DNA from 4 places in the Parafrankia sp. Ea1.12 genome. Region 2 is predicted to be linked to each of the others. Evidence: predicted binding sites of a transcription regulator. Region 2 holds the regulator's gene; each other region holds the start of a gene.
What was found. Region 2 encodes LexA, which represses DNA repair genes until DNA is damaged. Its sites were predicted from a motif close to CGAACNNNNGTTCG; they were not measured.

Region 1 (7,340 bases), on a different contig from region 2:
GCGCGCCGACCGAGGCGGGACGCGAGTCGCTGGCCATGCGCTGGTTCGACTCCCTGACGCCCGCCGCGGCCCGTGAGGAGCTGCTGGCCTGCTGCGGTTCCGAGGACTGGGCGGACGCCGTCGCGGCCCTCCGGCCCTTCGGCACGCTCGCCACGCTGCTGCCCGCCGCCGAGCAGGAGTGGTGGAACCTGCCCGAAACCGCCTGGCTGGAGGCGTTCACCGCGCATCCCCGGATCGGGGAGCGCCCGGCACCCGCGCCGACGCCGCCGACGTCCTCGCGGGCCACCGTCGTCTCCCTCGATGCCCCCCGACGGGAGCAGGCCGCCCTGGACCAGGCGAGCGAGGATGTCCGCGCGGCCTTCGCCGAGGGGAACGCCGAGTACGAGGACCGCTTCGGGTTCATCTTTCTCGTTCGCGCGGCGGGGCGTGGCGCGCAGGAGATGCTGGAGCTGCTCCGGGAGAGGATGGCGAACGACCCCAGGACCGAGCTGCGGGTGGCGGCCGGCCAGCAGGCGGAGATCACCGCGCTGCGGCTGCGCCATCTGATCACCGGCGCCTGACACCTGGTTCCCGGGTCGTGGCGAAGCGACGAGTGGGTCGCCGGCGGGCACCCCGGCGGCGAGCCGGGGAGGGCGACGCGAGTGAGCTTGTCGACCCATGTGCTGGACACCGCCTCTGGGAAGCCAGCCGCCGGCGTGCCGGTGCGCCTTGAACGGGCCGCGGTCACCCTCGACGGCGCGACCAAGGGCTGGCGCCCAGTCGCCCAGGCGGTGACCGATGACGACGGGCGCGTCGGCGACCTGCCCGCGGACCGCACCGGCGCCTGGCGCCTCGTGTTCGACACCACGGGGCATTCGGCCTTCTACCCCGAGGTGGCGATCGTCTTCGTCATCCGGGAGCCGGCCGACCACCATCACGTGCCCCTTCTACTCGCGCCGTACGGCTACTCCACCTACCGCGGCAGCTGACCCGCCCGGCCTGACCCGCCCGGTCCGGCAGGTCAGGCCGGGACCTGCGGAGGTCGGCCTCCGAGGCGGGCGACCGTCTCCTCGTCCAGACCGGCGGCCCGCAGCCGCGCGTCTTCGACCAGGCGGGCGTCCACCGCGCGCAGGACGTGCCCGGCGAGGGCACGCGCGGTCGCCGGCTCGTCGGCGACCGATCCCGACGTGCGGGCGGCTGCGTAGTCCGCCAGCCGCCGCAGGGCGTCGGGCAGTCCGGTGAGCAGGCAGCCCGCCACCGCCGCGTGCCGGCTGACGAGCTGGCCGGGATGCAGATCCCACCCCTGGTAAAGACCTCTCGACCAAGCCCGGCGGACCAGCCCGGCATGCCGGCGCCACGCGGAGCGCACGTCGGAGGCCCGGCCCACCGGCAGCACGTTGGACGAGCCGTCGGCCACGCGGATCCCGGTGCCCGCGGCGGCCAACTGCATCAGCGCCGTGGCGAGCTCGACCCCCGGATGATCGCTGGCCTGGTACTCGGCGGCGATCCCGAGTGCCGCGGAATAGTCGTAGGTGCCCACGTGTAGCCCGGTCAGACGTCCCGGCGCGGCACCGACCAGCGCCGGCAGGCTCAGGACCGCGGCGGGCGTCTCGACCTGGATCTCCAGCGCGACCGGCGGGATGCCGAGCTGCCGTTCCAGCTCGGCGAGGACCTCGCTGAACACGATCACCTGTTCGGGCGCGCTCACCTTCGGCAGGGTCACGACGAGGCCGGGTGGCGGGCCGTCCTCACCACCATCACCGGCGAGGGTGGTGAGGAACAGATCGAGGCTGCGCAGCCCCCGGGCCCGCACGGCGGCGTCCAGCGACTTCGGGCGCAGCCCGTAGGAGGCTGGCAGCGCGCCGGCCGCCGCCGCGGTGCGCAGGGCCTGCGCCGCCTGCACGGCGTCGGCGTCCTCGACCTCGTCCGGGCGGGTCCCGTACCCGTCCTCGAGATCGACCCGCAGATCCTGGATCGGCTCGACGGTCAGCGCCTGCACGACGTGCGCGTACACGGCGGCGGCGATCGCCGGGTCGGAGTCACCCGCGGTCGCCGCGGCCAGGGCATCCGGATCCGGAGCATGGTGGCGCAGCGCCTCCCGGGCGGCTTCGCCCCACTCGAGAACGACGTCCGGGTGCAGCCGGTCGGCGGGCAGATAACAGGTGTGGACGGGCTGGCGGGTGCCCGGATCGCCGGGGAAGCGGGCGGTCAGATCGGCGTCGAGCGGGGCGAGGTCCGCGGTGAGCGCGGCAATGGCGTCGTCGGACAGCGTCGGCACGACTTCAGTGTCAGGCCAGCGACGGGGTGTCGTCCCCATCACGCGTGTCAGAGATGCCGAGCCGAGTCGTCCGCCGATTGCAGGCGGCCCGGCCCACCTGCTCTGGCTTGCAACTGCGTCGTGCCCAGTGGCTCCCGCCGCCAGCGCCGCCGCCGGCGCGTTTGGCACCGATCGGGGGATTCGGCGCACTGCACCGACGGCGGCTGTCTGTGTGGCGGCTCCGTGAACGGCCGATGGATCCCGGCCGGCCGACGGACCGCCGTGCAAGCGGTCATCATGCGTCTGAGCTGCAGCTTTCCGTTCAGGAGCGTACTGCGGAGGGGCCAGGTACCACCAACCGGCCCGGACACAGTCGACTGGTGCGAGTCGACGCTCCCCGACGATCGTGTCGAATCCGTCCGAGAACGTCGGTGGGGCGCTCTCGACGCGCAGCCCCCTCACCTCGCCGGCCCGATCGCCGTCTGTCAGCGCGCCGGAGCGACCGCGGAACGCGTGGGCGACGACGCCCTCCAGGCCGCCCGGACGAAGCGCGCCGAGGGCGTCCAGGTTCGTCAGGCTCGCCGTACACGGAGACCATGCTGAATGAGTCATGGTCCGGTTGCCCGCAATGGACTCCGTGCCGTCGCGGAACGGGGAGACCTCGGGATCGTCGGTCACCGTGGCCCGCGCCTTGAATCCGACGATCACGGTCCGGCCACCACGAGGAGCCTCGAGCAGTTGATCACTGGGGCGCCCCTGTGGATGGCGTGGTCGGCGCGGCCGGGCCCCCACCTGTGCCTCCTGAGGCCCTCGCGGCGTTCGTGCTCGGGGGCACGCTCACGATCACGAGTCGAATGGGTGTGGGCCCGACTGCCCCCGGGACCCGCCACCGCGATCCGGTCGTAGACGCAGATCACATTGGCGGGACCGTTCTGGCTGCTAGCAGGGCCTACGACTCGGCTGCCGATCAACGCGGCTACGTGCATCATGATTCCTGGTTCTCTCTCATGAGCCTCTGGTGCACGTGGTGACAGTGGGCTTAGCTCAATATCGATATCAGTGCCATCTTTTGTTGAGTCATTCGCGTCCCAACCTTGACGGTGTGAGACTGATTCGCTAACGGTTTATGTCTATTTGGTGCACTCGTTGATAAGTGGTTAACGGTGTCGTGGTCGTGCGTCGACGCTCGGCTGCCGATGCTCGTGCGGCTGCAATCTCTTGTGTGTATCGATGGGACCGATCGTGGAAGAGGTGAGTCGGCTGTTCCGTGTCGCGGTCACTTTACCTCTTCTCGTGCTTGATGTGTCGAGGAGTGTGAGTGCCTGGGTGAATGTGAACTTAGTGTGGTCTCGTCTGGTTCGCGCTTGTCGGGGTGGCGCACACACCTTTATGATCGAACGTGTGTTCGATTCGATTGTGGGATGGGTGTCTGCGCCATGAATACCGCGCGGAGTGTGAAGGTTGACGACAGCGGTTCCGGCCCGGTCGACTCCTCGGAGCAGGAGGGGGTGTTCGAGGGGCGGGTGCGTGTGCTGCTGGGTCAGATCGGTGCGGCGGTCCGGTCGATAGCGGCGAGCCACGCGGACCTGCTGGCGCTGTTGGCGCAGTTCGCGGACCTACGGCCCCCGGCGGCCGGTCGGGAGGTTCTGTTTGACGAGTTCGCTCCGGAGGATGTCGCGGCGGTGCTGGGGCTGTCCCCGCAGGCCGCGGCGAGCCAGATGCTGTTCGCGTGCACGGTGGCGCGCCGGCTACCCCACGCGGTGGAGGCGTTGAAGGCCGGGGTGCTGGATCTGCAGCGGCTGCGCTCGTTGGAGAACGCGGTCCGCCCGCTCAACGACCCGCTCGTCGCGCAGGTCGAAGCACGCGTGCTGGCCGGCGGCGCCCGACCCACCCGCGGAGCGTTCACCGACGCGTGCCGCCGTGCCGTACACCGGCTGGACCCGGCCGGCGCGGCCGAACGCGCGCGGGCGCGGAAAAAGGAACGGCGGGTGTGGGTGTCACCGGGCGAGGACGGGACGAGTTGCCTGTCCGCGGTGCTGCCCGCCGACGAGGCGACCGCCTGCTACCAGCGGGTCGATCAGATCACCCAGGGGATCGCCGCGCACCGGACGGCCGAGGACACCCGCAGCCGTGACCAGATCCGCGCGGACGTCCTCGTCGACCTCCTGTGCGGGCGGACCGAACACGCGGTGCCACTGCCGTGCGAGGTGCAGGTCGTGGTCCCGGTGACGGTCCTGCTGGGCCTGGCGGAGGATCCCGGGGAGATCCCCGGCTACGGGCCGATCCCCGCGGCGGTGGCCCGGGAGATGGCCGCACGGCCTGGATCGACATGGCGGCGAATCCTCACCGACCCTCAGGGCACGCTCGTCGAGATCGCCGACCGGCGCTTCCCCACCGCGGCCCAGGCCCGGCACGTCCGCGCGCGGAACCGCAACTGTGTCTTTCCGGGTTGCGCACGTACGTCGCAACGCGCGGACATCGACCACACGGTGGCGCATGCGACCGGCGGGCCGACGCTCACCCGGAATCTCGGGCCGACGTGCCGCAAGCATCACCGTATGAAGCACTCCGGCCGTTGGCGGTTGACACAGTCGGAGAAGGGAACGTTTGTCTGGACGGGTCCGTTTGGGGCGACACTCGTCACTCACCCACATTCATACATCGAACCGCAACACAACTCCGGTACAACGGGAGAGGGTGGCGATGAACCGTCAGGCATGACCGTCTCGGGGTGGAAAATACCCCACGCCACACAGCCACCATTCTGACCCCCGCCACACCCAGTTCCGGAACCGGAACCGGACTATGAGGTTCCACGGTCAGGTGCGGAGCACCCGGGTTGATCTCAACGGGCGGAGATTTCGGTGTTGGGGCGTCGAACTGCCTTCTATGGGCCAGAATGCTCAATGTGATTTTGCCGCCCCGACGCTGTCGCCGCCGGTATTGATGGGAACGGTCGGATCGATGCCCGCATCGTCGAACGCCGCTTGGATGCCGCCGGCGATCCGGCGGTGCCGGACGAGCATCTCGTCGAGATCAGGATGAACCGGCACTCCGTTCTCCACCACCAGCCTGCCGGCCACGATCGTGTGCCGGGCCGCTGTGGGCCCACAACGCAGCCAGGCGTCGATCGGATCGGAGAGTGCTCCCGCGTACGCGACCCCGTCCAACGGCCAGACGACGAGGTCGCCGACAGACCCGACGGAGAGCTCACCGATCTCACCGGTCCTGCCGAGACAGCCTGCGCCGCCCCGGGTGGCGATCTCCAGTGCGTCCCGGGCGGACATCGCCGCGGCGCCGTGTCGCAGCCGGCCCAACAGCATGGCGGTACGAGCCTCCAACCACAGCGAGGCGGAGTCGGCGGATGACGACCCGTCGCAGCCCAGGCCGACCGGGGCGCCGGCCGAGCGGAGCTCGGCCACGGGCGCGAGGCCGCCGCCGAGAATCATGTTGCTGCTCGGGCAGTGGGCCACCCCTGTGCCCCACCTGCCGAGCTGCTCGACCTCCTCGTCATTGGGGCAGATGCAGTGCGCGACCCACGCCCGGTCGCCGCCCCAGCCAACCTCCGCGAACTGGTCGATCGGACGCCGTCCGAACACCGCCAGGCAGTAGTCGTCCTCCTCAGGGTCCTCGGCGAGATGCGTGTGTAGCCGGACGTCCAAGGACTCGGCCAGTTCCGCGGTGGCCCGCATGAGTTCCGGACTGACGGAGAACGGCGAACAGGGGGCCAGGGCGATCCGCACCATCGCGCCGTGGGACGGGTCGTGATGCTGGGCCACAAGCCGGGCGGAGTCGGCGAGGATCTCATCCGCGTCCTGGACGACAGAGTCAGGAGGGAGCCCGCCGTCCTTGACCGAAAGCGACATCGAGCCGCGGGTCGGGTGGAACCGCATGCCGAGGGTCCGGGCTGCCGCGATCTCGGCGGAGATGAGATCGCCGCCACCGCGCGGGTGCACGTAGAGGTGGTCTGTTGATGTCGTGCAGCCGCCGAGTGCCAGTTCGGTCAGGCCCACGTAGGCCGAGGTGTGGACGGCCTCTTCGTCCAGCCGTGACCAGAGTGGATAGAGCGTGGTCAGCCAGGTGAAAAGGGTGCCGCCGAGTGCCGGAGCGAAGGAACGGGTGAGGTTCTGGTAGATGTGATGATGTGTGTTCACCAGGCCCGGCGTTATGAGACAGCCGTCGGCACGCAGGGTCCGGGTCGCGGTCGGGGGTGTCTCCGCCGGGCCGCCGAGGGAGCTGACGAGGCCGTCGGTGATTGCTACCCAGCCGCCTGGGATCTCTCGGCGGTCGGCATCGACCGTGGCGACAAGCTCCGCGCCGATCACCAGGAGATCGACAGGAAGATGATCCGGGCGTTGCCCCGCCGTTGCGTCGCCAGCCGCGGCCGTGCCGCTTGGCCTGGCTGGGCCGCCTGGGCTGCTGGTCACGGAGCCGGATGCGGTCATAGGCGCTGATTCTGCTGTTCCGGCGTTACACACGGATGACATGTGGGGCGGGTGGCGTGTTGGACGGGTCCGGCGTGCTTGAGGAGCGCGAGCGGCGGATCGTGGCGATCGACGACCCTGCCGATCCCCGGGTTGAGGACTATGTGGCGCTGACCGACGTGGCGCTGCGCCGGCGGCGTGAACCCGCGGAGGGGTTGTTCATCGCGGAGGGCGAGAGGGTGATCGACCGCGCGCTACGGGCGGGATACCGGCCGCGCTCGGTTCTGGTCTCGCCGGCGCGGCTGGGGGGAGTTCCGGAGCGTTTCTGGTCCACGCCGACGCACGGCGGGCACGGCGGGCACGGCGAGTGCGGCGGGCATCGCGAATCTGCCGGGGATGACGAGCACAACGGTCGCGAGCGGCCGGACCACCATGAGGCGCCGGTCTATGTTGCGGGGCCAGCCGTGCTTGCGCAGATCACCGGCTTTGAGGTGCACCGGGGTGCGCTGGCGTCGATGTGCCGTCGTCCGCTGCTCAACCCCGTGGAACTGCTCCGCGTCGCGAGGCGCGTGCTGGTCTGTGAGGACCTGGTCAGCCACACCAATCTCGGCGCGATCTTCCGGTCGGCGGCCGGGCTCGGCATGGACGCGGTCATGCTGAGCCCGCGGTGCGCGGATCCG
Region 2 (7,340 bases):
TGACGCCGTCACCAGCACCAACGAGAAGACAAGGCCGAGGAGCGTGCTCGCCAGCGCCACCACGACGATGCGGCCGCGCCTGGTCAGCCGCAGCGGCGGCCGCGCACCCGGCCTCCCCCGCCCACCGGCCCGCGACCGGGACCGGGACCCGGCCCGAGGTCGAGGTCGAGCTTCAGGCCGGGCGTGGGGCTGAGGCCGGGGACGCTGGGGCTGGGACTGCCCACTCGGCCCAGGACGCGGCCCGGGCGCCGCGGCGGCCGACCCGGCCGCGACCAGCCCGACGGCTGCCTCACGCCACCACATGCCGGGCATCTCGATGACGGACGCCCCGGATCGCCGCTCACCGCCCCGCCTGGACTCACCGGGCGGCACCGTGGCGGCCGGAGCAGCCCCCGAGAGACCACATCGGGCGCCACGAGAGCGAACCGGGCGCCCTACCGGCACGCGGCCCATGCCGCGCACCGCCACCCCCCGCACCCCGCGGCCACGGACGGCGACTCCGCCCACCGCGGCTCCACGCACGCCGCGCGCCCCCCGCGCACCCGTCGCGACCTGCGCACCCTGCCGCAGCGCGCAGCTGCGAGACACCGGGTGACCCCGCCGAACTGACGCATTCCCACCGGCCGCACCGCCACCGTCGGTCATGCCAACCTCCCAGGCGCGAACACTCGTTCGATCGAACGCCTGAGCGATTCTTACACGGCCGCCACGCACACTTCCCCCGACACGCTCGAACAGACGTTTGAGATTCGGCGACCGGCCGACTACCGTCAAGGACGATCAGTTGTGGACGATCGTGCGAGATGAACCGAGCACGAAGGACCCTGCCAAACCGATCAGCCGAACCGATCAAAAGTTACTAATCGGACAAAGCATTGGAACGACCGGGTGGGTGTTGGCGGAGCCGGGCCGTCGACCACCCGGTCCTTGGCAGCCGCCGGTGGCACCATCCGCCGCGCGGAAGCATCGACAGGAGAGCGGTAAGCGATGACCAGCCAGGAACGGGGTACCCGCCGAGGTGACACCCGTGGCAACGTCCGGGATTTTCCCGACAGCCCCGCGGACGCCTCGGGCCTGACGCAGCGGCAGAAGAAGGTGCTCGAGGTCATCCGGTCCGCGGTGGAGCGGCGTGGATACCCGCCGAGCGTCCGGGAGATCGGCGAGGCTGTCGGCCTGACCAGCACCAGCAGCGTGGCACACCAGCTCAAGGTGCTGCAGGAGAAGGGGTTCCTCCGGCGCGACCCGAACCGGCCGCGGGCGATGGAGGTGCTTCCGATCGGCGGCGCGAAGGCCGGCGGGCGTTCCCGCGCGGGTGCCGCGGCGGCGGCCGGCGCACCCGCCGAGACCACGGCGCTGGAGGCCGGCACGCCCACCTACGTCCCCCTGGTGGGGCGGATCGCCGCCGGTGGGCCGATCCTCGCCGAGCAGGCGATCGAGGACGTCTACCCGCTGCCGAAGGAGATCGTCGGCGAGGGAACTCTGTTCCTGCTCAAGGTGGTCGGCCAGTCGATGATCAATGCCGCCATCTGTGACGGCGACTTCGTCGTCGTCCGGCAGCAGCCGGTGGCGGACAACGGCGAGATCGTCGCGGCGATGATCGATGGGGAGGCCACGGTCAAGCGGTTCCGGCAGCGCGACGGCCGGGTGTGGCTGGCGCCGGAGAACCCGGCATTCTCCGACATCCCGGCCGAGGACGCGACCATCCTCGGCCGCATCGTGGCGGTGATGCGCCGGGTCTGATCCCCGGCACGCGGCCGGCACCGGGCAGGCCGGGCACCGGTCAGACGTCAGGCGTCTGACCGGTGCGGTGTTCAGCTCGCGGTGTTCCGTCGGGGCTGGTGTTCAGGCAGGGCCGTCAGGCGCGGAACGGCTCCAGCTCGGCGGCCAGGCCCACGGGCACGCGCGCGGCGACCTCGGTGCCCTTGCCGGTGTGCTCAACTCGAAGCACCTCGCCGATCTGGTGGATGCGGGAGACGAGATCGCCCCGGGTGTAGGGCACCAGCAGGGACATCTCGACCTCCGGGTGCGGTATCCGCGCCGAGAGCGCCTCCACCAGCTCCTGCAGCCCCGCCCCGGACCGCGCCGAGACGAAGATGGCGTCCGGCACCGCCTGACGCAGGACGGCGAGCGTGGTCGGGTCGACCGCGTCCACCTTGTTGACCACGATGAGCTCGGGCACCCCGGCCGCGTCGATCTCGGCGAGCACCTCGCGCACGGCCGAGATCTGCCCCATCGGGTCCGGGGCCGAACCGTCGACGACGTGCAGGACGAGGTCGGCGTCCACCACCTCCTCGAGCGTCGAGCGGAACGCCTCGACGATCTGGTGCGGCAGGTGGCGCACGAAGCCGACCGTGTCGGCCAGGGTGAAGATCCGGCCGTCGGGCAGCGTGGCCCGGCGCACCGTCGGGTCGAGGGTCGCGAACAGCGCGTCCTCGACCAGTACGCCCGCCCCGGTCAGTCGGTTGAGCAGCGACGACTTGCCGGCGTTGGTGTAGCCGGCGATCGCGACGGCGGGAACGGCACCGCGGCGGCGTGACGACCTCTTGGTCGCCCGGACGGTGGCCATCCCGGTGAGCTCTCGGCGCAGCTTGGTGATGCGCGCGCGCAGCCGGCGACGGTCCGTCTCGATCTTCGTCTCACCGGGGCCACGGGTACCGATCGGCGCCCGGCCGCCGCTGGCGGCCTGCCGGGACATCGACTCACCCCAGCCGCGCAGCCTCGGCAGCATGTACTGCAGCTGGGCGAGCTCGACCTGCGCCTTGCCCTCGCGCGACGTCGCGTGCTGGGCGAAGATGTCGAGGATCAGCGCCGTCCGGTCGATCACCTTGACCTTGACGACCTCCTCGAGCTGGCGCAGCTGGCCGGGGGTCAGCTCGCCGTCGCAGATCACCGTGTCCGCGCCGGTCGCCAGTACGATCTCGGCGAGCTCCTTGGCCTTGCCGGAGCCCACGAAGGTCGCTGCGTCGGGCCTGTCCCGGCGCTGCACGAGCGCGTCGAGCACGACCGAGCCGGCGGTGGTGGCGAGCGCGGCCAGCTCCGCCATGGACGCCTCGGCCTCGACCTGCGAGCCCGACGTCCACACCCCGATCAGAACGACCTGTTCCAGCCGGAGCTGGCGGTACTCGACCTCGGTGACGTCCTCGAGCTCGGTGGTGAGGCCCGGGACACGGCGCAGCGCGCCACGGTCCTCCAGGTCGAGCCCGTCGCCCTCCTCGTCGAAGAACGAGAACCCGTCGGCCTCGGCCAGGGCGAGCGCGGTGCCGGCGCGACCGTCACGACCCTCGTGGCCGTCGTTTTCGCCCGAGTGCAGTTTCAGATGCCGGGTGGACGCCACAGCGGCGTCAGCGCGAAGACTCATACCATCCGTTCTCAACGCGGCACGGTGACCGCGTCATTCCAGTCCGCCCCGGCCGGGACGGCACTCTTTCGCCCCATCAGCCGGGTTCGCCCGGCCGATGAAACACCGTCATCCCCAGGGTGACACGGCGTACCCGCGATCGCGAACCCTTTACCGGACGGCGCCCGCCACCGGACGACATCGGCGGACCTGAGTCGGGCACCCGGCCCGACGCCCGGGCGCACCCACGCGCTACGGGTCCCCGAGGGAGATCGAGGGACTTCGCCCTGCCTGCCCCGGCCGCGCTCAGCCGGCCCCGACAACGCTCGGACGCCGCTCGCCCGCGGGAGCCGCCGGGCCGAAGCCACCCGCCGCGCGCAGCCAGTCGGGACGAAGGACACCGTCCGACACCAGCACGGCCGGGCCACTGAGCAGGACGGTCGACTCCCGCCAGCCGACGGTCAGCCGCCCGCCGGGGAGGTCGACCTCGACCTCTGCGGGCGGCCCATCGCCATTGCGGGCCGCCCAGGCCACAGCGACGGCACACGCGCCGGTGCCGCAGGACGCGGTCTCACCGACGCCCCGCTCGAAGACCCGCATGGCGACCCCGTCCGGAGCCGGGACGACGACCTCGACATTCACGCCCTCGGGGAAGGCGGCGGCCGGATAGGCCGGCGCGCGCAGATCCAGGCGCGCCAGGCCGGCCGGGTCGAGGTCGTCGGCGAAGCAGACCGCGTGCGGGTTCCCCATCGAGACCGGCACGGCGGCGAACTCCCGCCCGGCGACCGTGACCGGCACCGGGCCGGCGGCCAGCTCGGGCGGTCCCATCTCGACGGTGACGTCGCCGCCCGTCGGCACCTCGACCGCCCGCAGGCCGGCCCGGGTGGCGATGACGAGACGGCCGGGCGCGGCGTAACCCGCGTCGACGAGATAGCGGGCGAACACCCGGATCCCGTTGCCGCACATCTCGGCGATCGACCCGTCGGCGTTGCGATAGTCCATGAACCAGCGGGCGGCCGCACTGTCGCCGGCGGCGGGCTCGGCCGCGGTCAACACGACCCGCAGCACCCCGTCGGCGCCGATGCCGGTGCCCCGGTGGCACAGCGCCCGCACCAGCTCGGGGCTGAGATCGAGCTCGCCGTCGGCATCCGGCAGGATGACGAAGTCGTTACCCGTTCCGTGTCCCTTGACGAAGCGCACGCCGCGATCGTACGGCCGCGGCGGGCTCACCCCGCGGCAGCCGCCCGCGAACGGTCCCCTCGCCCCGAACCACCCGGATACGCGGTACCTCCTGACTGCGCGGTACCTCCCGAACGCGTCGGCTGGGCGGGACGTCCCTGCGGGTCGCCAGGACGCCCGTACTGGTCGCCGGGACGTCCAGGCCGAGGGCCAGGGCGGCCGGGGGTGGCGCCGGACCACCCGGGCTGGCTCGCCGGCCGGAAGCCGGGCTCGGCCCGGGTCTCAGCGGACGGCTTGTACCACCTGTCCGGCCGGCCGCGGCCGAGCGCGATCATGCGGGCGTCCTCCACCGGTACCGGCGGGCAGAAGAGCGGCCCGGACACCCGGTCGCAGTCCAGCCTGCCGACCCGGTCCGCCAGCACCGCGGTGTCGACGTCCTCGGCGACGACGACCATGCGCCGCCGATGCGCCACGCCCACCAGGGAGGCGAAGGCCGCCTCGCCCTCCATGTCGCGGATCGTCGCCCGCAGGAACTGCCCGTCGATCCGCACCAGGTCCAGCGGGAGCACGTCGAGGGTGGACAACGAGCCGTACCACGTGCCGAACGCGTCGACGCCCACCGCGACGCCGAGGTCCCGCAGCCGCGCCAGCAGGCGGGGCAGCGCGGGAGGCGCGAACGCCAGCGTGTCCTCGGTGAACTGCAGGCCGACGGCGCCCGCCGGCAGCGACCGCCCCAGCACCAGCCGCTCCACCTCGGCGAGGAACTCCGGGCGGGCGAGATGACGGCCGTCGATGCGCACCCACAGCCGCGGCGGGCGGACGGAGGTCCCCGCGGCCATCCGGTGCCAGGTCCGCGCCTCCGTGACCGCCATCCGCAGCACCCACTGGTGTACCTGGCCGACCAGTCCGGCGGCCTCGGCGACGCGCATGAAGGCCGCCGGGCCGAGCAGCCCGAACTCGGCGTGCGCCCAGCGGGGCCGCGCCTGCATCCCCGGGACGGAGCCGTTACGAAGGTCGACGTCCGGCTGGTAGTGCAGGCGTAGCGAACCGTCGTCGAACGAGGCGTACAGCGCGGGAACCAGGGCAAGGTCGAGCGCGGTCACGTCGAACTCTCCAGACGCCGGGATGGGCCGGGACCCGGGCCGACGGGTCAGGCGAAGGTCCCGCGGCGCTGGGCCGGCCACACGTCAGAGCGAACCCGATATCAGAGCGAACCCACCAGACGTCGTACCTCGGCGAGCGCCGCGGCGACATCCGGAAATTCCAGCCAGGATATCCGCGGATCACGCCGGAACCAGGATCTTTGCCGACGAGCGAAGCGCCTGGTGGCCGTTGTTGTGGCCTGTTTGGCCGCGTCCATGGAGTCCATTGCTCCGTCGAGGACGGCCAGGACCTGCGCGTATCCGAGGGCACGCGAGGCGGTCCGCCCGTCGCGCAGCCCCGCCTCCGCGAGCGCCGCGACCTCGTCGACGAAGCCCGCGCGCCACATCAGCTCCACCCGGTCGGCGATCCGCGTGTCCAGGTCCGGGCGGTCCACGCCGACCTGAACGACGTCATAAATCGATCGATATCCGGGCAAAGTTGCCTCGAATGTGCCGGTGAGCTCGACGACCTCGAGCGCCCGCACGATCCGCCGCCCGTTGCCGGGCAGGATCGCCGCGGCGGCGGTCGGCGCCAGCCCCGTCAGCCGCTCGTGCAGCGGCCCCGGCCCGACCTCGGCGAGCTCGCGCTCGAGCCGGGCGCGGACGGCCGGGTCGGTGCCGGGAAATGACAAATCGTCCAGAACCGCCCGCACGTACAGGCCAGATCCGCCGACCAGGATCGGCACCCGGCCGGCGGCGAGCAGGCCGCTGACGACCCGCCGGGCGTCGGCCTGGTAGCTGGCGACGTCCGCGGCGCGGGTGATCTCCCAGACGTCCAGCAGATGGTGGGGCACGCCGCGGCGCTCGACCATCGGGATCTTCGCCGTGCCGATGTCCATGCCCCGGTAGAGCTGCATCGAGTCGGCGTTGACGATCTCCCCACCGAGCTCGAGGGCGATCTCGACCGCCAGGTCGCTCTTACCGGCGCCGGTCGGGCCGACGACCGCGATGACCGGCCCGGCCTGATCGGCTCGGGTGGCACCGTTGGTCAGGCCGGCGCCGTCACGGGACGCGGTCACCGGCCGCTCTGCGCGGTGGCCCGCTTCTCCTGCCGGTCGCCCCGGGTGCCGTCCGCGCGCTCCCATCCGACGACCAGGTAGCCGACCCCGAACGGGGCGTCGTCGTAGCGGACCAGGCTCGTCCAGGAGCGGGCCGGGTCGCCCGGCGTCGCGCGGCGCAGCGCGCCGGCGAGGACCTGCCAGGACGCCCGGCCCGGCGCGAGCAGGTCGGCCGCGAGCGCGGGATCGAGGGCGAGCAGCGCCGTGACGTCCAGCGTGGCGAGCGCGGCGGAGACCGAGGCGTCGTGCGCGGCGGCCCGCGGGTCCAGGCTGCCGGGGGCCTTCACCGTCCGCCGGGCACTCCCGTCGCCCATGATCAGCAGGGCGAGCCGGGACCCGTCCGCCTCCGCGGTGGCCACGAGGTCGGCGCCGATCGCGGCGGCCGCCGCCGGCCCGGTCGCCGCCGGCACCCCGCGGGCCGAGCACCGCCCGGCCCAGCCCGCCTCACGCAGCAGCCAGGCTCCGATGGTGAGCGACAGCGGGAGCACGGCCGGACCCGTGCCCGACGCACCGAGCGAGAAGCTCAGGTCGACCCCGAACCCGGCCAGCGAGCCGACGGCCGACCCGGCGTAGTGGGCGTCCGCGGCATCGTCGCCGACGACCACGATGTGGTCCGGGGCGAGG
Region 3 (7,340 bases), on a different contig from region 2:
TCGACGCTCCTCCCACGACCTTCAGGCCCGCCGGACGGAACCTGACACCCAAGAATAGGCATGTGCGGGGCCGAGGCGGTAGGCAACAGGTCATGCTGTGTCCAAGCCGGTTCGAACCCACTCCGACCAGAGCTATTCGGCGTACTGGGCTCCTGCCCGGGCCAGCGGGGTTCATGCCATGCTCATCGTACGATCATGCCGTTCGGTGATCGTGGCCGCGGCCGTTCCAGGGGCGTTCGAGCCTTCCAGGACACCGGATTCACACTCGGCCAGGCCCCCACTCACGGGGAGGAGCCGGGCGCGGCGGGCGGTCGGGCAGCAGCGACGCGGGCCGGACGGACTCCTCCCCGAACCGCCGGCGGGCGCCGTCGGTGGCCCGGTCGACCTCGGCCCAGCCTGACGGCCGCTCGTCGAACGCCAGTTGGTGGCTCGTCCGCCCGGCGGCGGACAGCCGGGCCGCCCGCACCCCGAGCAGGCGCACCAGCGGGCGGGATGTGGCCCTGAGCTCGTCGAACAGCTCGCCCGCGGTGCGGTAGATCACCCAGGTGACGTCGGTCGGCTCGGCGAGGGTACGAGCCCGCGTGACGGTGCTGAAGTCGGCATGCCGGACCTTGATCGAGATGTTGCGGGCGACCTGGCCCCGGGCCCGCAGGCGGGCCGCGACGCGCCCGCTGAGGCGGAGCAGCTCCCGGGCGAGCCGCTCGGGGTCGGCCAGGTCGGCGGAGAAGGTCTCCTCGGCGCCGACGGACACGTCGACGCCGTCGGGCTCGACGCGGCGGCCGTCCCGCCCGTGCGCGAGCGCGTGCAGGTGGCCGCCCGCGCCCGCTCCGAGGGCGCGCCGCAGCGTGTCGGCGGGCGTGCGCGCGATGTCGCCGATCGTGCGTATCCCCAACCGGGTCAGCGCCTGCTCCGTCCGCGGCCCGACCCCCCACAGCGCCGCGGTCGGCAGTGGGTGCAGGAAGGCGAGGACCTCGTCGGGGGGCACCACCAGCAGGCCGTCCGGCTTGCACCGGGCTGAGGCGATCTTCGCGACGAACATCGACGGCGCCACCCCCACCGAGCAGGTCAGGCCCTGTTCGGTCGCGATCCGGCCGCGGATGGCCCGCGCGATGTCGACCGGGGTGCCGAACAGCCGCCGCCCGCCGCCCACGTCGAGGAACGCCTCGTCCAGGGAGATCGGCGCGACCAGCGGCGTCACGTCCCGGAAGACGTCCATGATCGCGCGGGAGACCTCGCGGTAGCGGCCGTGATCGGCGGGGACGACCACCGCTGTGGGGCACAGCCCGCGGGCCCGCGCCATCGGCATGGCGCTGCGCACCCCGAAGGCCCGAGCCTCGTAGGTCGCGGAGAGCACCACGCCCCGGTTCCCCCCGCCCACAATCACTGGACGGCCACACAGCTCGGGGGCGTCCCGCACCGCGACCGAGGCGTAGAAGGCGTCCATGTCGACGTGCAGGATCCGACTGTCGGACGGCCCTGCCCCGCCGGGCTCCAGTGGGGCGGGCTCCGGCGGGGGCTTCACCGCGGGCCGTCAGCGCGGCAGCAGGAACCCGATGACCAGGCCGACGGCGAGGCTGCCCACCGAGAGCCCGGCGACCCGTACCAGCCAGGTGTTCCGTCCTCTCTCCATCGGCCGCGCCCGCCCGGACGGCCCCGCCGCCGGCCGCCGCCCCACCACGGGCCGCCAACGCGCCAAGGGCGGCCTCGGCACCGCCCGGCCGGCGCGCCGCTCGTCCACACCAGCGACCACCACCGAAAACCACCACCCTCAGTAATCATCAAACCCCAAGCTGTAACCGATGGTGACCGAACGTAGGTCTCGACGCAAGAGTGGGCCGTCATCAGTGGGGCGTCATCGGAAGTCCCTGGAGCGCCCACCCACCGCCACCGCGGCAGTGGGCTCTCGACGATCATGTTCACCACGCCTTCCGCGCTCTCCAGCCGGCCGCGCACGATCAGTGCCACCGCCGTTGCATGTGAGCGCCTGGTAGCGCCCGGTCATGCCGCCTCGCCTCTCGGTGAGGAACCCCCGGTCCGACCCGCTCGCGCGGTGCCGGGTTCCCGTTTCACAGCCACCCGCCCAGCAGGCTGGGTCCTACGGTCGGCTCCACGGGCGTTTTCCGTCTCCGACGTACTGGCGGCGACGAGGTGACGCAGGTTGACCGCGGCGTTCAGGTCGCGGTCGATCACCAGCCCGCAGGACTGGCAGGCGAAGGTACGGTCCGACAGGGTGGGGCTTGGGTTTCGCCAGCCACAGCCGGAACAGGTCTTCGAGGACGGATACCAGCGGTCCGCGACGTGGAGCCGCGAGCCGTACCAGACGGTCTTGTAGGTGAGTTGACGCCGGATCTCGGCCATGCCGGTGTCCGAGACCGCGCGAGCGAGCCGGCGGTTACGGACCATCCCGGCGACATGCAGATCCTCGACGATGACAGTGGCGTGCTTGGTCGCCAACCGGGTGGTGAGCTTGTGGAGCCCGTCGCGCCGCTGGTTGGCGACGTGGGCGTGCAGGCGGCCCAGTGCGGCGGCGCGCCGGCGGCGCCCGGCACTGCCCGGCTTCGAGCGGGCATAGGCCCGGGACGCGGTGCGCAGCCTGCGCAGCGAGCGGGTGAGTGGCCTGGGGTTGTCGACCTGCTCACCGGTCGACAGGACAGCGAGGTGCTTCACTCCCGCGTCGACACCGACCGCGCCGCCCGCACGTTGGCGGGCCGACGGGTTCTGGGGGATCTCACGATCGATCTCGACGGTGAACGCCACGAACCAGCGGCCCGCCGTGCGCGACACGGTCGCACCGAGCAGCCGGGCGGACCCGGCCGCCAACCGGCCGGTGAGCGCACCCATCGCCTCGTGGACCTTGACCCGGCCCAGGCGGGGCAGCTTCACCTGTAGGTCGCTGGCCGGGCCGTAGGCGCCGGTCGTGTACCGGAACGAGTCGCGGGCCCTGCCCCGCTTCTTGAACCGGGGGAAACCGACCCGCTTCCCCTTCCGCTTCCCCGTGCGGGAATCAGTGAAGTTCTTCAACCCGCGGGCGAGCTGGTCCAGTCCGGACGAGTACGCCTCCTTCGAGCACGCCGACCACCACGGGGCGGCCTCGTTCTTCGCCGCGTTCCACGCACGCCGCAACGCGGGCAGCGTCCACGGCACCGGGGTGAGCAGGTCCCCGGTCAGGCCATACGACTTCTCGGCGTCTCGCTGTTCGAGCGCGGCCTTCACCCGAGCCAGACCCCAGTTGTAGGCAAACCGGGCCGCCCCGGCATGTCTACGGAGATCCGCGAGCTGGGCGTCGTTCGGGTCGAGCGCGAACCGGTACGCCTGGAGAACCTTCACGGCACGTCCGCGGTAGCGGCGGCCACCGCGCGGGCGGCCCGGTCCGCGGCGGTCCGGCGGCCATAGAGCCGGGCACACATCGACGTCAGGATCTCCGTCATGTCCCGGACAAGATCGTCGACCTGGTCGGCCGGGTCGACGACGACGAGTCTGCGACCTGACGCGGCAAGCGCCGCCTCGACAGAGTCGGCGCCGAACCAGGCGAACCCGTCACGATGCTCGACGACGATCGTCGTCACCGCCGGGTCACGCAGCAGAGCGAGGAACTCCCGCCGAGGGCCGTCGAGTGCCGACCCGACCCCGTTCACAGCCGCCCACTCCTTGAGATTCACACCACCACCACACAGCGCCACTCAGCGCTAACTGGCACTCAACTGACAACAGTTTTCAACCCCACGGGGACGCGGCCTGCGCCAACGAGGGCTGGGAGGGCACGCCGAGCGCCGCCTCGACGAGCCCGAGGAAGATCTCCACCTGGCGGACGAGGTCGTCGGCGTCCCTGGTCGTCACGACGGCGAGCCCGGCCTCGGCCGCGGCCCGCCGCCCGGCACCCGCGGCGAAGAACGCCGACCACTCCTCGAGCTCGGGGGCCACCAGCGCGAGCAGCCGCCACGCGCTCACCGGGCGGCCCCGACGACCCGGGCGGGGCTGCGCGCGGGCAGCGAGAACGGCGGCCGCGGCCCGCAGGGCGGCGAGATGCGCCAACGCGTAACGCTCAGCCGCCGGGCGGGTGAAGGCCGCCTCGGCCAGCCCGCGCCGGGCCGAGGTGAGGAGCTCGTCCCGGGAGCGCCGCGGGAGCCCCGAGGCGGGGAGCATCGTCCGGCCCGGAAGCTGCCCGGGGACCGGCCCGCGCGGACCGGAACCGTCGTGACGGCTCACCGTGCCCTGGCGGCCCACCGCGCTCTGGTCGCCGGCCACTCCGAACCCACTGACAGTGCTTCGCCGAACCGCACCCACTGGGATCACCTCTCCGATGCCGAACCGCGTGATGCTGGATCACGTGATGCCAGATCACGTGATGCCGGGCCACCCCGACATCGAACGCATGTTCGAAAGTAATCCCGGGCCGGCCGGCCGTCAACCCGCCGGCGTGGCGCGCCACGCGGACGGGTCGAGATCGGGGTAGGCGGGCGCCGGAGGCACCGGGTCGTCCTCCAGCAGCAGGAGGAACCAGCCGAGCAGCACGAGCACCGTGACCTCGGGCACCCAGCCCCGGCGTGGGTCGGCCACCGTCGCGGCGCCGAAGTCCGGGCGGGCCACCGGCGGGCGATGGCGCGTCAGGTCGGACGGGTCAACCAGCACGATCGCGACCCCGTCGTGCGCGAACCGGACGATGTTGGCGTTCCGCCAGCCGACGAATCCGCGTTCGAAGACGTACCCGGCGGCCCGGCGGCGCGGGCGCAGCCAGCGCAGCGTGGAGCCGTCCGCGAGGTCGACCAGGCCGCCCCGCGGCCGGGGCCGGAACGCGGCGAGCGGCAGCCGCGCCACCGGATCGACCACCCGCACCCCCACGCCGTCGAGGTCCGACTCCAGCCGGAACGGGCGGTCGGCGACCATGAGCTCCACCCCGCCGTCCCGATGCCACCTCTCGAGGACGGCCGCCCGGTCACCGCGCACCCACACCTGGTTGCGGGTGCCCGACACGAAGTCGTAGCCCACCTCCAGCGGCAGCAGGCCGTCGAGCCGCGCGGCAAGGCCGGGCGCCACCCCGCGGCGGCCCGCGCCGGCCCCCTCGGCACCCGCCCGGCCCGCCTCCACCCGGCTCACGTCAGCCCGGTCCGCGGCCGCCCGCCGCGCGCCGCCGTCACGGCGGCGGTGATCCGGTGCCTCGTCCGCTCCGCCGCGGGACGCACCCGTCACCGCTCCGATGCCCGAGAACTCGAAGATCGACATGATCGACACCCTCCCTCCAGCCACCGCGGGACCCCGAACACCCCCCGCCGAAATGCGCGGCGGCCCGGTATGGCTCTCGACAACGAGTGCACCCCGGACCGATCAACAACCGGTACACACCCGATCACGACTGCCGTTGACCCGGAGTTGAAAGCGTCGAATCGCACGCGCGACGATTCCGCGGTTGTCCCGGTGTCCGCCACGGCCCGCCGCGGGAAAGGCAGAATCAGAAGGACGAACACCGCCGGTGCACCACACCGGCGACCGCATTCTCCCGAGAGGACCAGATGCCCGATCCGGACCGGCTCCAGTTCGCCGTCCTGGGGCCGTTGGAGGTCACCGCGGGCGGTGTTCCCGTCGTGCTCGGCGGCACCCAGCGAAAGGTGCTGCTCGCGGCGCTGCTGCTCGAGGCCGGGCAGGTGCTGTCCACCCAGCGCCTGATCGAGGTGATCTGGAGCGAACCAGCCCCGGAAAGGGCACTCGCCACCCTGCGGACGCACGTCAGCGAGCTGCGCCGCCGGCTGGAGAGCCCCAGCTCAGCCCAGGTGCTCATCCGCCGGGGAGCCGGTTATCTGCTCGATGTGGGGCCGGCGCAGATCGACGCCGAACGCGCCCGGCGGCTGTTGGAGCAGGGCCGGCGCGCCATCGAGGACGGCGACCCGGTCAGCGCCATCGCGCCGTTGCAGGAGGCGCAGGCGCTCTGGCGCGGCCAACCGTTGGTCGATCTCGTCGACTATCCCTTCGCAACGGGCTACGTCGAAAAACTGACAGAGCTTCACCTTGACATCCAGAAGACGCGAATCTCAGCCGATCTGTCGCTGGGCCGACACCGCGAGGTCATCGGTGATCTGCGGATGCTCGTCACGAGACATCCGCACGACGACGGGCTGCGCCGGGAGCTTGTTCTCGCGTTCTACCGCGACGGACGCACCGAGGACGCCGCCCGGGCCTGCCGGGAAGGCCTTGAGGCACTCCACGATCTCGGTCTGGAATCCCCGCTGCTGCAACGGCTCCAGGAGGACGTCCTGCGCGCCGATCCGGGCCTGGCCTGGACGCCGCCACGTGCGCTGGGCCGGCCGGTGTCGGCGCCGCCCACCGGGCAGGGCGTCTACCAGCTCCCGCCCGACATCGAGGAGTTCACCGGCCGCGACACGATCCGGAACCAGATCCTGGCCACCCTCACCGACCCGGTGGCGGGCGCGAAGGGGACGGTCGTCGCCGCGATCGCCGGCAAGGCCGGGGCGGGGAAGACCGCGCTCGCGGTGTATGTGGCCCACCGCGTCCGCGCCCAGTTCGCCGACGCCCTGTACGTGGACCTGCGCGGCACCAGCGAACCGCTCGACCCGCACCGCGTGCTGGGCCGCTTCGTCCAGGCGATGGGGGTAAGCCGGGCCGCGGTTCCCTCCGACCCCGACCATCTGGTCGAGGTGTACCGGTCGCTGCTGGTCAACCGCCGGGTGCTGATCCTGCTGGACAACGCGGCGAACGAGGCGCAGATCCGCCCGCTGCTCCCGACCAGCCCCGGCAGCGTGGTCATCGTCACCAGCCGCTCGCGGATGCACGGGCTGACCCCCTCCTACTGGATGGTCGACGTCCTGCACCCCGGCGACGCCGTGGAGCTGCTCTCCAAGGTGGTCGACGAGCGGCGGGTGAGCGCGGAGCCGGAGGCGGCACGCGACATCGTGGGGCTGTGCGGGTACCTGCCGCTCGCCATCCAGATCGCGGGGCGCAAGCTGGCCGCCCACCCGCACTGGCGGCTGACGCGGCTGGCCTCCCGGCTGGCCAACGAGCGGGACAGGCTGTCCTGGCTGGAGGCGGGCGACCTCGAGGTCCGCGCCAGCTTCGGGCTCAGCTACGAGGGCCGCCCCGCCGACGAGCAGCGGGCGTTCCGCCTGCTGGCGCTGCCCGAGCTGGCCGACTTCGCCCCGTGGGCCGCCGCCGCCGTCCTGGACGTCGGCCTGGACGAGGCCGAGGACGTCGTGGACCGCCTCGTCGACGCCCAACTGCTCGAACGCCGCGGTGTCGACCGGGCCGGCACCGAGCGGTACCGGTTCCACGACCTGCTCCGGGTCTTCGCCCGGGAGAAGAACGAGGCGTCCGCCGGCGCGGCCCACCCCACC
Region 4 (7,340 bases), on a different contig from region 2:
GCCCGGACAACGCTCTACGACTCGGGCGGCTCCGACCCGGCGCACTGGCCCGCGGTGCTCGACGCGGCCCGCTGACCCGCCCGGCACGCCCCATCGGGAATGGGTAGCCGTCGCCAGGTGTCCTCCTAGGCGAGCCCCGAGTGACAAAGGGGGATGAGGATGGCCTCGAACTGGGAGCTTGTGCCCCCACCGCCTGCGGAGCCGCCACTGCACCCGCGGCGCGGCATACACGAGCCGACCGCAGGCAGCCCCCCGCGCCGTCCCGGTTCGGTGCGGCGAACGATCACACTCGACTCGCTGCGCCCGGACGGCCCGACCGGAAACCTGATCCTGATCGGCCGCGGTCGGGACCTGGCCACCGGCCCCGAGGGCGCCGCCTCCGTGATCGCCGAGGCGATGTTCCGCTTCGAGATCGCCTTCCAGAGCCGTCGCGAAATCCTGCGCGTCGAGACTGCTCCAGAGGTCCCCGAACTGGCCGGCCTCATCGGCGTGAGCTCCACATCCGGCTTCCGTCGTCACCTGGCCGAGATCGTGCCGGAGCTCCGGGCCACCCATCCGCTGCTTGCCGCGTTGTTCGACGATGCCCCGGTGACCTCGCTCGTCTCCGGCTACGCGACAGCTCGCATGGGCCTCGTTCACGGCGATGGACGGATCATGCTGGCGCAGGCCGACCAATGCGCAGGCTGGGCGCGCGGCGCGACGATCATCAACTCGATCGAGGACGGGAACGGCCCACCCATGGTCACCGGCCCACGGGCGCCGTCCCTGCTGGTGCCCGATGATCCGATGGCATGGCATGCGCTGACCGGACTGCCTCCGCACGGCATGCGGCGGGCCCGCCGCCTTGACCTGCTGCCCGCCGGCGTCGACGCACTGCAGGTGGACGTGCTTTTCCGGGACAGCTACCAGTCCGACAGCGGACCTGAGGCCGTCATCCACGAGTACACGGTGAACGCGCTGCTCGACCCGGAGACAATGACGTTCACCGAGATCGAGTCGACTCCGCGCGCGCTGCCGTGGGTCGAGTGCCCGAGCGCGGCCGCGAGCGCCACCCGGCTGGCTGGCGCCGCAGCCGCAGACGTCCGGCAGGTCGTGGGCACAACCTTCCGCGGTACGTCCACCTGCACGCACCTGAACGACACACTGCGATCGCTCGGCGATGTCCCCGCCCTGGCGGCCATGCTGCCAGGGCGCTCGGCACCGTAGGCGTGATCTTGCGGCGAGTGTGTCGATGGGAGAAGGTGGACGGATTCGGACGGGACACAGTTTCTTCGGGAGTCTTTCGTGGGTAGCCGCAGTTTCGAGATAGACGTGGTCGACAAGGTCGCATGGCTCGTTCTCTCCAGGCCGGAAGAACTCAACACGCTTCAACCGGATTTCTGGCGAGATCTCCCCCTGGCCGTTTCGAAGATTGACCAGGACGGAGGCGTCCGGGTGCTCGTGATCTCGTCGACCGGTCGACACTTCACCGCGGGCCTGGACCTGAATATCTTCGGCGGCACGGAGCTTTTTTCGGACGGAGAGCCGGCTCGTGTCAACATGACCCGCCGCTCGCTTATTCTTCGCATGCAGGGCGCTCTCACTGCGCTGGAACGGGTGCGCTTCCCCGTTCTCGCGGCGGTGCAGGGCGGTTGTGTCGGGGGTGGCCTCGACCTTGTGACGGCCTGCGACATGCGTTATGCCACCGCGGACGCGTTTTTCGTTGTTCAGGAGACAAAGATCGGAATTACCGCCGATCTCGGCACACTGCAGCGACTCCCCAAGATAATTCCGGACGGAGTTGCGCGTGAGCTCGTCTACACCGGTCGTCGACTTCCCGCCGACCGTGCTCTCGCCGTCGGCCTGGTGAACGAGGTCTACCCGGATCAGGAAGCGATGCTGCGCGGTGTACGCGAGGTTGCGGAGGAAATTGCCGCCAACAGCCCAATGGCGGTCTGGGGGAGCAAGGAGATGCTGCTCTACTCGCGCGATCACCCCGTCGCCGACGCCCTGGCACACACGGCAACCTGGCAGGCGGGGGCACTCCAGCCAGTAGACGTTACCGAGTCGATTCAGGCCCGGATGGAGAAGCGCGTCCCGAGCTACCCGGATCTCCCGTCGACCTCGGATACCTGACGGCGCCGTCGTCCGAATCCGAGTGCCCTGTCGAAGTCGTCCTGTACGAGACCGAATCCCTCCTCGTGGTTCGCCTCAGGAGGGTGGGTTGTCCCTGTCGTCGGGTCGGTTGGTGTTGGGTGATGGGTTGGGGTGGTGGTAGGGGTCTGGGTTGATGGTGACGGTGTGGCCGAGGGCGGTGGTCCAGTGGAAGATACCGGGTTCTGGTTGGTGGATTTTCCATTTTCCTTGGTGTCGCATGCGGTGGTGACGGCGGCAGAGGAGCCCGAGGTTTCGGGTCACGGTGGGTCCGTGGTCGGTGTGGGGGATGGTGTGGTCGATATCGCAGTGGATCGCCTGTCGGGTGCAGCCTGGGTGTCGGCATGTCCGGTCGCGGGTTCGGATGTGGCGTGTCTGGGCGGGTGTCGGGTGGCGGCGGTTGGCGACTTCGAGGAGGTGTCCGCGGGGGTCGGTGAGGATGCGCCGCCAGGTTGATCCCGGCCGGTGGGCCATGTCGTGGGCGATGGCGGCGGGGATGCTCCCGATTCCGGGGATCTCGCCTGGGGCTGTGGAGGTGCCGAGCAGGGTGGTGATGGGGACGATGACCTGGATGTCGCAGCTGAGGGGCTGGGCGTGTTGTGTGCGGCCGGTGAGGAGGTCGACGAGTACGTCGGCGCGGATCTGGTCGGTGGTTCTGTTGTCGGCTGTGGTGTTCTGGGTGGAGATTCGGCGGGCGAGTTGGTCAATGCGCTGGTAGCAGGCATGGGCTTCGTCGGCGGGGAGGAAGGCGGTCAGCCTGCTGGCGTTGTCTTCGCTGGTGAGGATCCGAACCCGGCGTTCGGCTTTTCGTGCTTGGGTGCGTGCGGTGGAACCGTCGGGGTCGAGGGTGTGTACGGCGCGTCGGGTGGCGTCGGTGAAGGCTTCTCTGGTGCGGCGGGGGCCGCCGTGGAGTACGTGTTTTTCGACGGCTGCCACGAGGTCGTCGTCCAGGGGTCGTGTGGCGCGTGCGAGGGTGTGGAGTCGTGGGAGGTCGATGCGGCCTTTTCTCAGTTCGTGGAGTGCGTGGGGGAGGCGGTTGGTGATGGTGCGGGCGTGGGACATGTCGCGGGCGGCGGTGATGGGGGAGACGCTGATCTCGATGGCGACGTCCTCGGGTGCGAGCTCGCTGGGCGCTGCGGTGGTTGTGGTGTTGTCAGGTGAGCAGATCCGGGCGAGTGCGGCGAGGTCCTCGATCATTTCTGCCTGGATCCAGCCCAGGAGCATGGCCTTGCTCTGGTAGTTGTCGAGGTGATGGCGGAATTGTTCGGCAGCCGACCCGCTGCCGGAGATCTGGTTGGCCTCCTCGGTTTGTGTGATGGCGATTTCCTGCGCCGTTGTGAAGGTCGGTCTGGTGTCTCCGGTCAGTTCGGCGTGTGCGGCTGCGAGCACGTTGAGGAGGAGTTTCGGGTGCCGCTTTGGCTGCTCTGTATTCGTCTCCGACGTCTGGGGCGGGGTGTGGCTGGGTGTGTGCATGGGGATGACCGCCTGCCAACGCGAGACCGTTTCGAACGTGCGTTCGACTCTAGGTGAGGTTGGTGCGGTCAGGCAAGCGTGCTCGTTGACGAGACCACAAATGTGTCTCCTGCGCTCGCGGGGAGGTCCCCGGGCTGTGTGAGCGCGCCGGCGAGATGGTTCTCGCCCGTCTCATCGCACCCCGCTATTGGTGCCCCGACCAGGTATTTTTCCCGGCGGAGGGACCGGTCCGGACGCGGTGCGCGAAGGCTGTCGGTCGGCCCGGCAAGGCGGTTGACCGGATTGGGTGGTCCGCGTAGCGTCGTCGCGGACGGTGATTGTCGGCGGGTGTCACCGTCACATTGACGGCAGGGCTAAATGTCGTCGAATCTATAAATGAATTCGAGGGTTATCAAATAAACAGTGCCTGGATGGTTGGGTGGGTTCCGGTGTCGCGGGATTCTCTGCGCCACGTCGGGTTCGTGGGCCGGCCAGAGTTGAGGGCGGAGTGGTCGGTGCGACTTTTCGGGCCGAGTCACACCGCCGTCGCCTGCGATCACACCCGCACTTCGGCCATCCAGGAGATCATGCCCTGGGTGGCCGCGCGGTGATCGCGGCTGGGTCGGCCGATGGCGGCCCAGCCGCGATGCACCCCAGCTGCTGGGAACGGCGACTTACCCGGTCAGCACCGTCCGCCGTTACTGCAGGTCGGTCCGTCCGGCTGCGGCTCGAGGTCCTCGAGGTCCTCGAGGGCGCGGGTCGGGGCGGGCAGATCGTGCCTCACCGTCACACGCGATCCGTCGAAGCTCAGCAGGCCGGAGATCGGGATACTTTCGGGGAGCGGATCCTCGTACGACCAGGCGACGTCCTCCACGACGACGTCCCCGACGATCGCCGACCAGTAGGACGCGGCTCCCTTGTAGGGGCAGTAGGTCGTCGTCGTGCTCGGGCGGAGAAGTCCCATGTCGACCTGCTGGCGGCGAACGTACAGCCGTGGTGCGAGCGCGGACTCGTACAGGGCAACGGTGTCCGAGGTGTCGACGAGGACCGCGTCGCCGACCTCGACGCGCAGGCGCCGAGTCGAGCGAAGGCAGTCGACCCGGTGGTAGGGGTTGCGCGGATGCCCGAGCATCCGTTCCTCTTCTTCCCACCATTCGTCGACAGCGTCCCATGGAACCCGTACGTGTCCTGCGACGGCGGGCTCGGGTTCGGATGCCACAGTCACCTGGACATCCTCGGAGGGGAACGCATAGGTCGGAGGTTGTCCCGGTGCATGAACCAGCAGCACTCGCTCGCTGTCGATCACGGTCCGACCGTCGGAACGGCCGCGTACCCGACGTTGGAAGGGCTCGACGTAGACAAGCGGTGTCGGGAGAGACGCGCTGAAGCGGCCGGCTGGCCGCGTGGACAGGGGGCCTCGTCCAGTCGTGAGACTCATAGCGCGGTCCTGTCGTCGACCGCGCGCCCGTCATTCCTGAAGCCCCGCATCATGGCGTCGACGGTGAACGACGAGATCAGTGCATCGGCCTCGTCGTAGACCCGGCATTCGGAATGGGTCATTCCGTCGCCGGCGAAGGTCGACAGATGGTGATAGCGCATCCAGTGGTCGGCCCGGACATTGGAGTGAAAGGAGATGCCAATCGCGTTGATCCCCATCGACAGCGTGCGATGGGCCTGGTTCTGGCCGACCCCCTCATGCGGGCGCAGGGCGGCGGCGATGGAGATGTGCCCGGTGAACTGGGCGAGCAGCCCGGCCTGTAGGCACGGGTCGTCCGGCACCGTGCGGAACCGGACCCATGTGTCGATGACCGGAGGACCCACGGGCGCGGCCGGGTCGTCGGTGTACGCCGCGTCGACCATGCGGATGTCGCGTCCGGTCACGGACATGTCGTAGGGCTTGCTGTCGTAGGGGCCTGCGGATGGCGGCGGGGCCGCGGAGTGGCGGACGACGTCCGGTGCGGTGACATCGAGCAGCAGGGTGCCGCTGGCGCGCCGCTTTCCGCGCTGGGAGACGTGTACTGCCAGCGTTGTGAAGCTCCGGCCGGAGCTGAGCTCGTCCACCTCGAACTCGAGAGGTTCGCGCGCGTCCGCTGCCCGGTAGAACACCATGTGCGCCGAGACAACCCGCCGCCCGGGCGCGTGGCGACCGCCGGCCACCACGGCCTGCCCGAGCATCTGGCTGCCTTCGACGACAGGCCGCCGGGGATCAGCAAGGGCCACGCTGACGTATCTGCGGTCGCCGGCCTGGCGGACATTCATGATGTCGATGAGATCTGAGGCGTCGCCCCAGGTGGGGAAGCGTTTGATCGTGCTGTCGCGGGGCTGCTCGCCGGGGAGCTCGTCGACGATCTCCACCCGGACCCGGTCGTGGTCGAAGGCGGCGAAGTCGGTCAGCCACTCCAGGCCGGAAGCCGGCTGGGTGAAGGCCCACAGCGCGTCCCGGCCGTCGACCGTCGTCGTGCTGGCGGGGTCGTGCCAGTCGACGGCGTCGGCGTCGACCTTCCCCTCGAGGGACCACAAGCGTGCCGTGCCCTTCACCGGGCACGACACCGTCCGGCCCTCGTCTCCGAAGGAGTCGAACCGGATGTCGGAGCGTGGAAAGTAAAGGACGGGGACCTGCCCCGGTTCCTGTACCCGGACGGCGGCTGTCGACTCCGCGACCAGGGTGTCACCCCACCACGCTCGGGCCGGGTAGGGGCATGGCTGCCGAGTTAAAGCCGGATCGCTTGCCGACGTCGCGTCGGCCGTTACAGGCTGCACGTCACAGGAAGCTAACACTGTGCCCAGGGTTGGGACGAGGAATCCGGAGTCGAGGGGCATCGGACCCGACTGTTTCGAGCCGTCGGTGGCCGCTCAGTGGGTGCCCGCCGTCGAGGACAGGCGGGTCAGCCACCCGAGGACCAGTGAGTTGAACACCTCGGGGTGCTCCTGATGCAGCCAGTGGCCGCCCGGCAGCACGTGAACCTCGTCGGACGGGCCCGCGGACAAGTCGCGTTCCCATTCGGCCTGGTCGGCGCGCCGTTCCCCGTACACGGACAGCACGGGGCAGGTCCGCTTGGCCAGGTAGTCGTCGCTCTGCTCCCGGCGGCCGAACTGGTCGACATCCAGCCACATGCCGGCGAAGGCCGCCTGGGCCACGTCGACAGGTACGCCCAGCGCGCGTCGTCGGTGCCAGGTCGTCAGGTGCTCGGGGGCGTCGGGGCCAGCCAGCGCCGCGAGATACCTCAGCAGGCGCTCGACCCCGCCCGGCTCGCCGAGGTTCGCCAGCGACCGTGCGGATCTCTCAACGTCAGCTTCGGGCAGGCCGTAGGCGGGCTCCACCGCGACGACGGCGCGGACGAGATCGGGATGTTCCACGGCCAGCGCACTGGCGACCATCGCGCCCAGCGAGTGTCCGACGGCGACCACCCCGCCGTTGCTCGCGGTCACCCCCAACTCGCGAAGCAGGGCCGCGATGTCGGCGGCCAGGATCCGCGGCCGCAGCCCCTTCGAACCGGTGGACCGACCGTGGCCACGCAGATCGACGGCGATCACGCGGTGGCGCCGGAGGAAGGCTGGGATCTGGAAGTTCCAGTCGTGCGAGTCGCAACACCAGCCGTGGACGAGCACCAGGGGCGGGGGTGCGCTGGGCGCTCTCGTCCCGTTCAGGCTCACCGGGCCTGGGCTCTCACCGAGGATCGCGGTCCCGTCCCGGGCCGGATCGTCGGTGAAGAACAGCCTGGTCTCGACCCCGAGGTCGAAGTACGGCATCGGTA

Region 1: the regulator LexA is predicted to act here: its motif matches at 3,631-3,644, upstream of FMEAI12_RS28215 (HNH endonuclease signature motif containing protein).
Region 3: the regulator LexA is predicted to act here: its motif matches at 4,366-4,379, upstream of FMEAI12_RS02115 (SAV_6107 family HEPN domain-containing protein).
Region 4: the regulator LexA is predicted to act here: its motif matches at 3,639-3,652, upstream of FMEAI12_RS06690 (HNH endonuclease signature motif containing protein).

Annotation. Positions count from the first base shown of each region.
Region 1 is NZ_UBIZ01000474.1:1,256-8,595, forward strand. Features, by position in the region: gene FMEAI12_RS28200 (allantoicase) at 1-560, shown strand, start outside; gene uraH (hydroxyisourate hydrolase) at 642-968, shown strand; gene FMEAI12_RS28210 (aldolase/citrate lyase family protein) at 1,001-2,257, opposite strand; gene FMEAI12_RS28215 (HNH endonuclease signature motif containing protein) at 3,673-5,004, shown strand; gene FMEAI12_RS28220 (8-oxoguanine deaminase) at 5,140-6,561, opposite strand; gene FMEAI12_RS28225 (RNA methyltransferase) at 6,756-7,340, shown strand, end outside.
Region 2 is NZ_UBIZ01000160.1:1,512-8,851, forward strand. Features, by position in the region: gene FMEAI12_RS04365 (LysM peptidoglycan-binding domain-containing protein) at 1-63, opposite strand, end outside; gene lexA (transcriptional repressor LexA) at 988-1,740, shown strand; gene hflX (GTPase HflX) at 1,856-3,358, opposite strand; gene dapF (diaminopimelate epimerase) at 3,644-4,537, opposite strand; gene FMEAI12_RS04385 (EAL domain-containing protein) at 4,564-5,619, opposite strand; gene miaA (tRNA (adenosine(37)-N6)-dimethylallyltransferase MiaA) at 5,721-6,677, opposite strand; gene FMEAI12_RS04395 (hypothetical protein) at 6,674-7,340, opposite strand, start outside.
Region 3 is NZ_UBIZ01000098.1:3,077-10,416, forward strand. Features, by position in the region: gene FMEAI12_RS02090 (DUF3040 domain-containing protein) at 1-1, opposite strand, end outside; gene dinB (DNA polymerase IV) at 260-1,522, opposite strand; gene tnpB (IS607 family element RNA-guided endonuclease TnpB) at 1,999-3,327, opposite strand; partial or broken gene FMEAI12_RS02110 (IS607 family transposase) at 3,324-3,626, opposite strand; gene FMEAI12_RS02115 (SAV_6107 family HEPN domain-containing protein) at 3,715-4,143, opposite strand; gene FMEAI12_RS02120 (hypothetical protein) at 4,405-5,220, opposite strand; partial or broken gene FMEAI12_RS02125 (AfsR/SARP family transcriptional regulator) at 5,508-7,340, shown strand, end outside.
Region 4 is NZ_UBIZ01000195.1:14,755-22,094, forward strand. Features, by position in the region: gene FMEAI12_RS06675 (LLM class F420-dependent oxidoreductase) at 1-75, shown strand, start outside; gene FMEAI12_RS06680 (DUF2889 domain-containing protein) at 154-1,206, shown strand; gene FMEAI12_RS06685 (crotonase/enoyl-CoA hydratase family protein) at 1,285-2,115, shown strand; gene FMEAI12_RS06690 (HNH endonuclease signature motif containing protein) at 2,191-3,606, opposite strand; gene FMEAI12_RS39750 (DUF427 domain-containing protein) at 4,268-5,023, opposite strand; gene FMEAI12_RS06700 (DUF427 domain-containing protein) at 5,020-6,363, opposite strand; gene FMEAI12_RS06705 (alpha/beta fold hydrolase) at 6,439-7,335, opposite strand.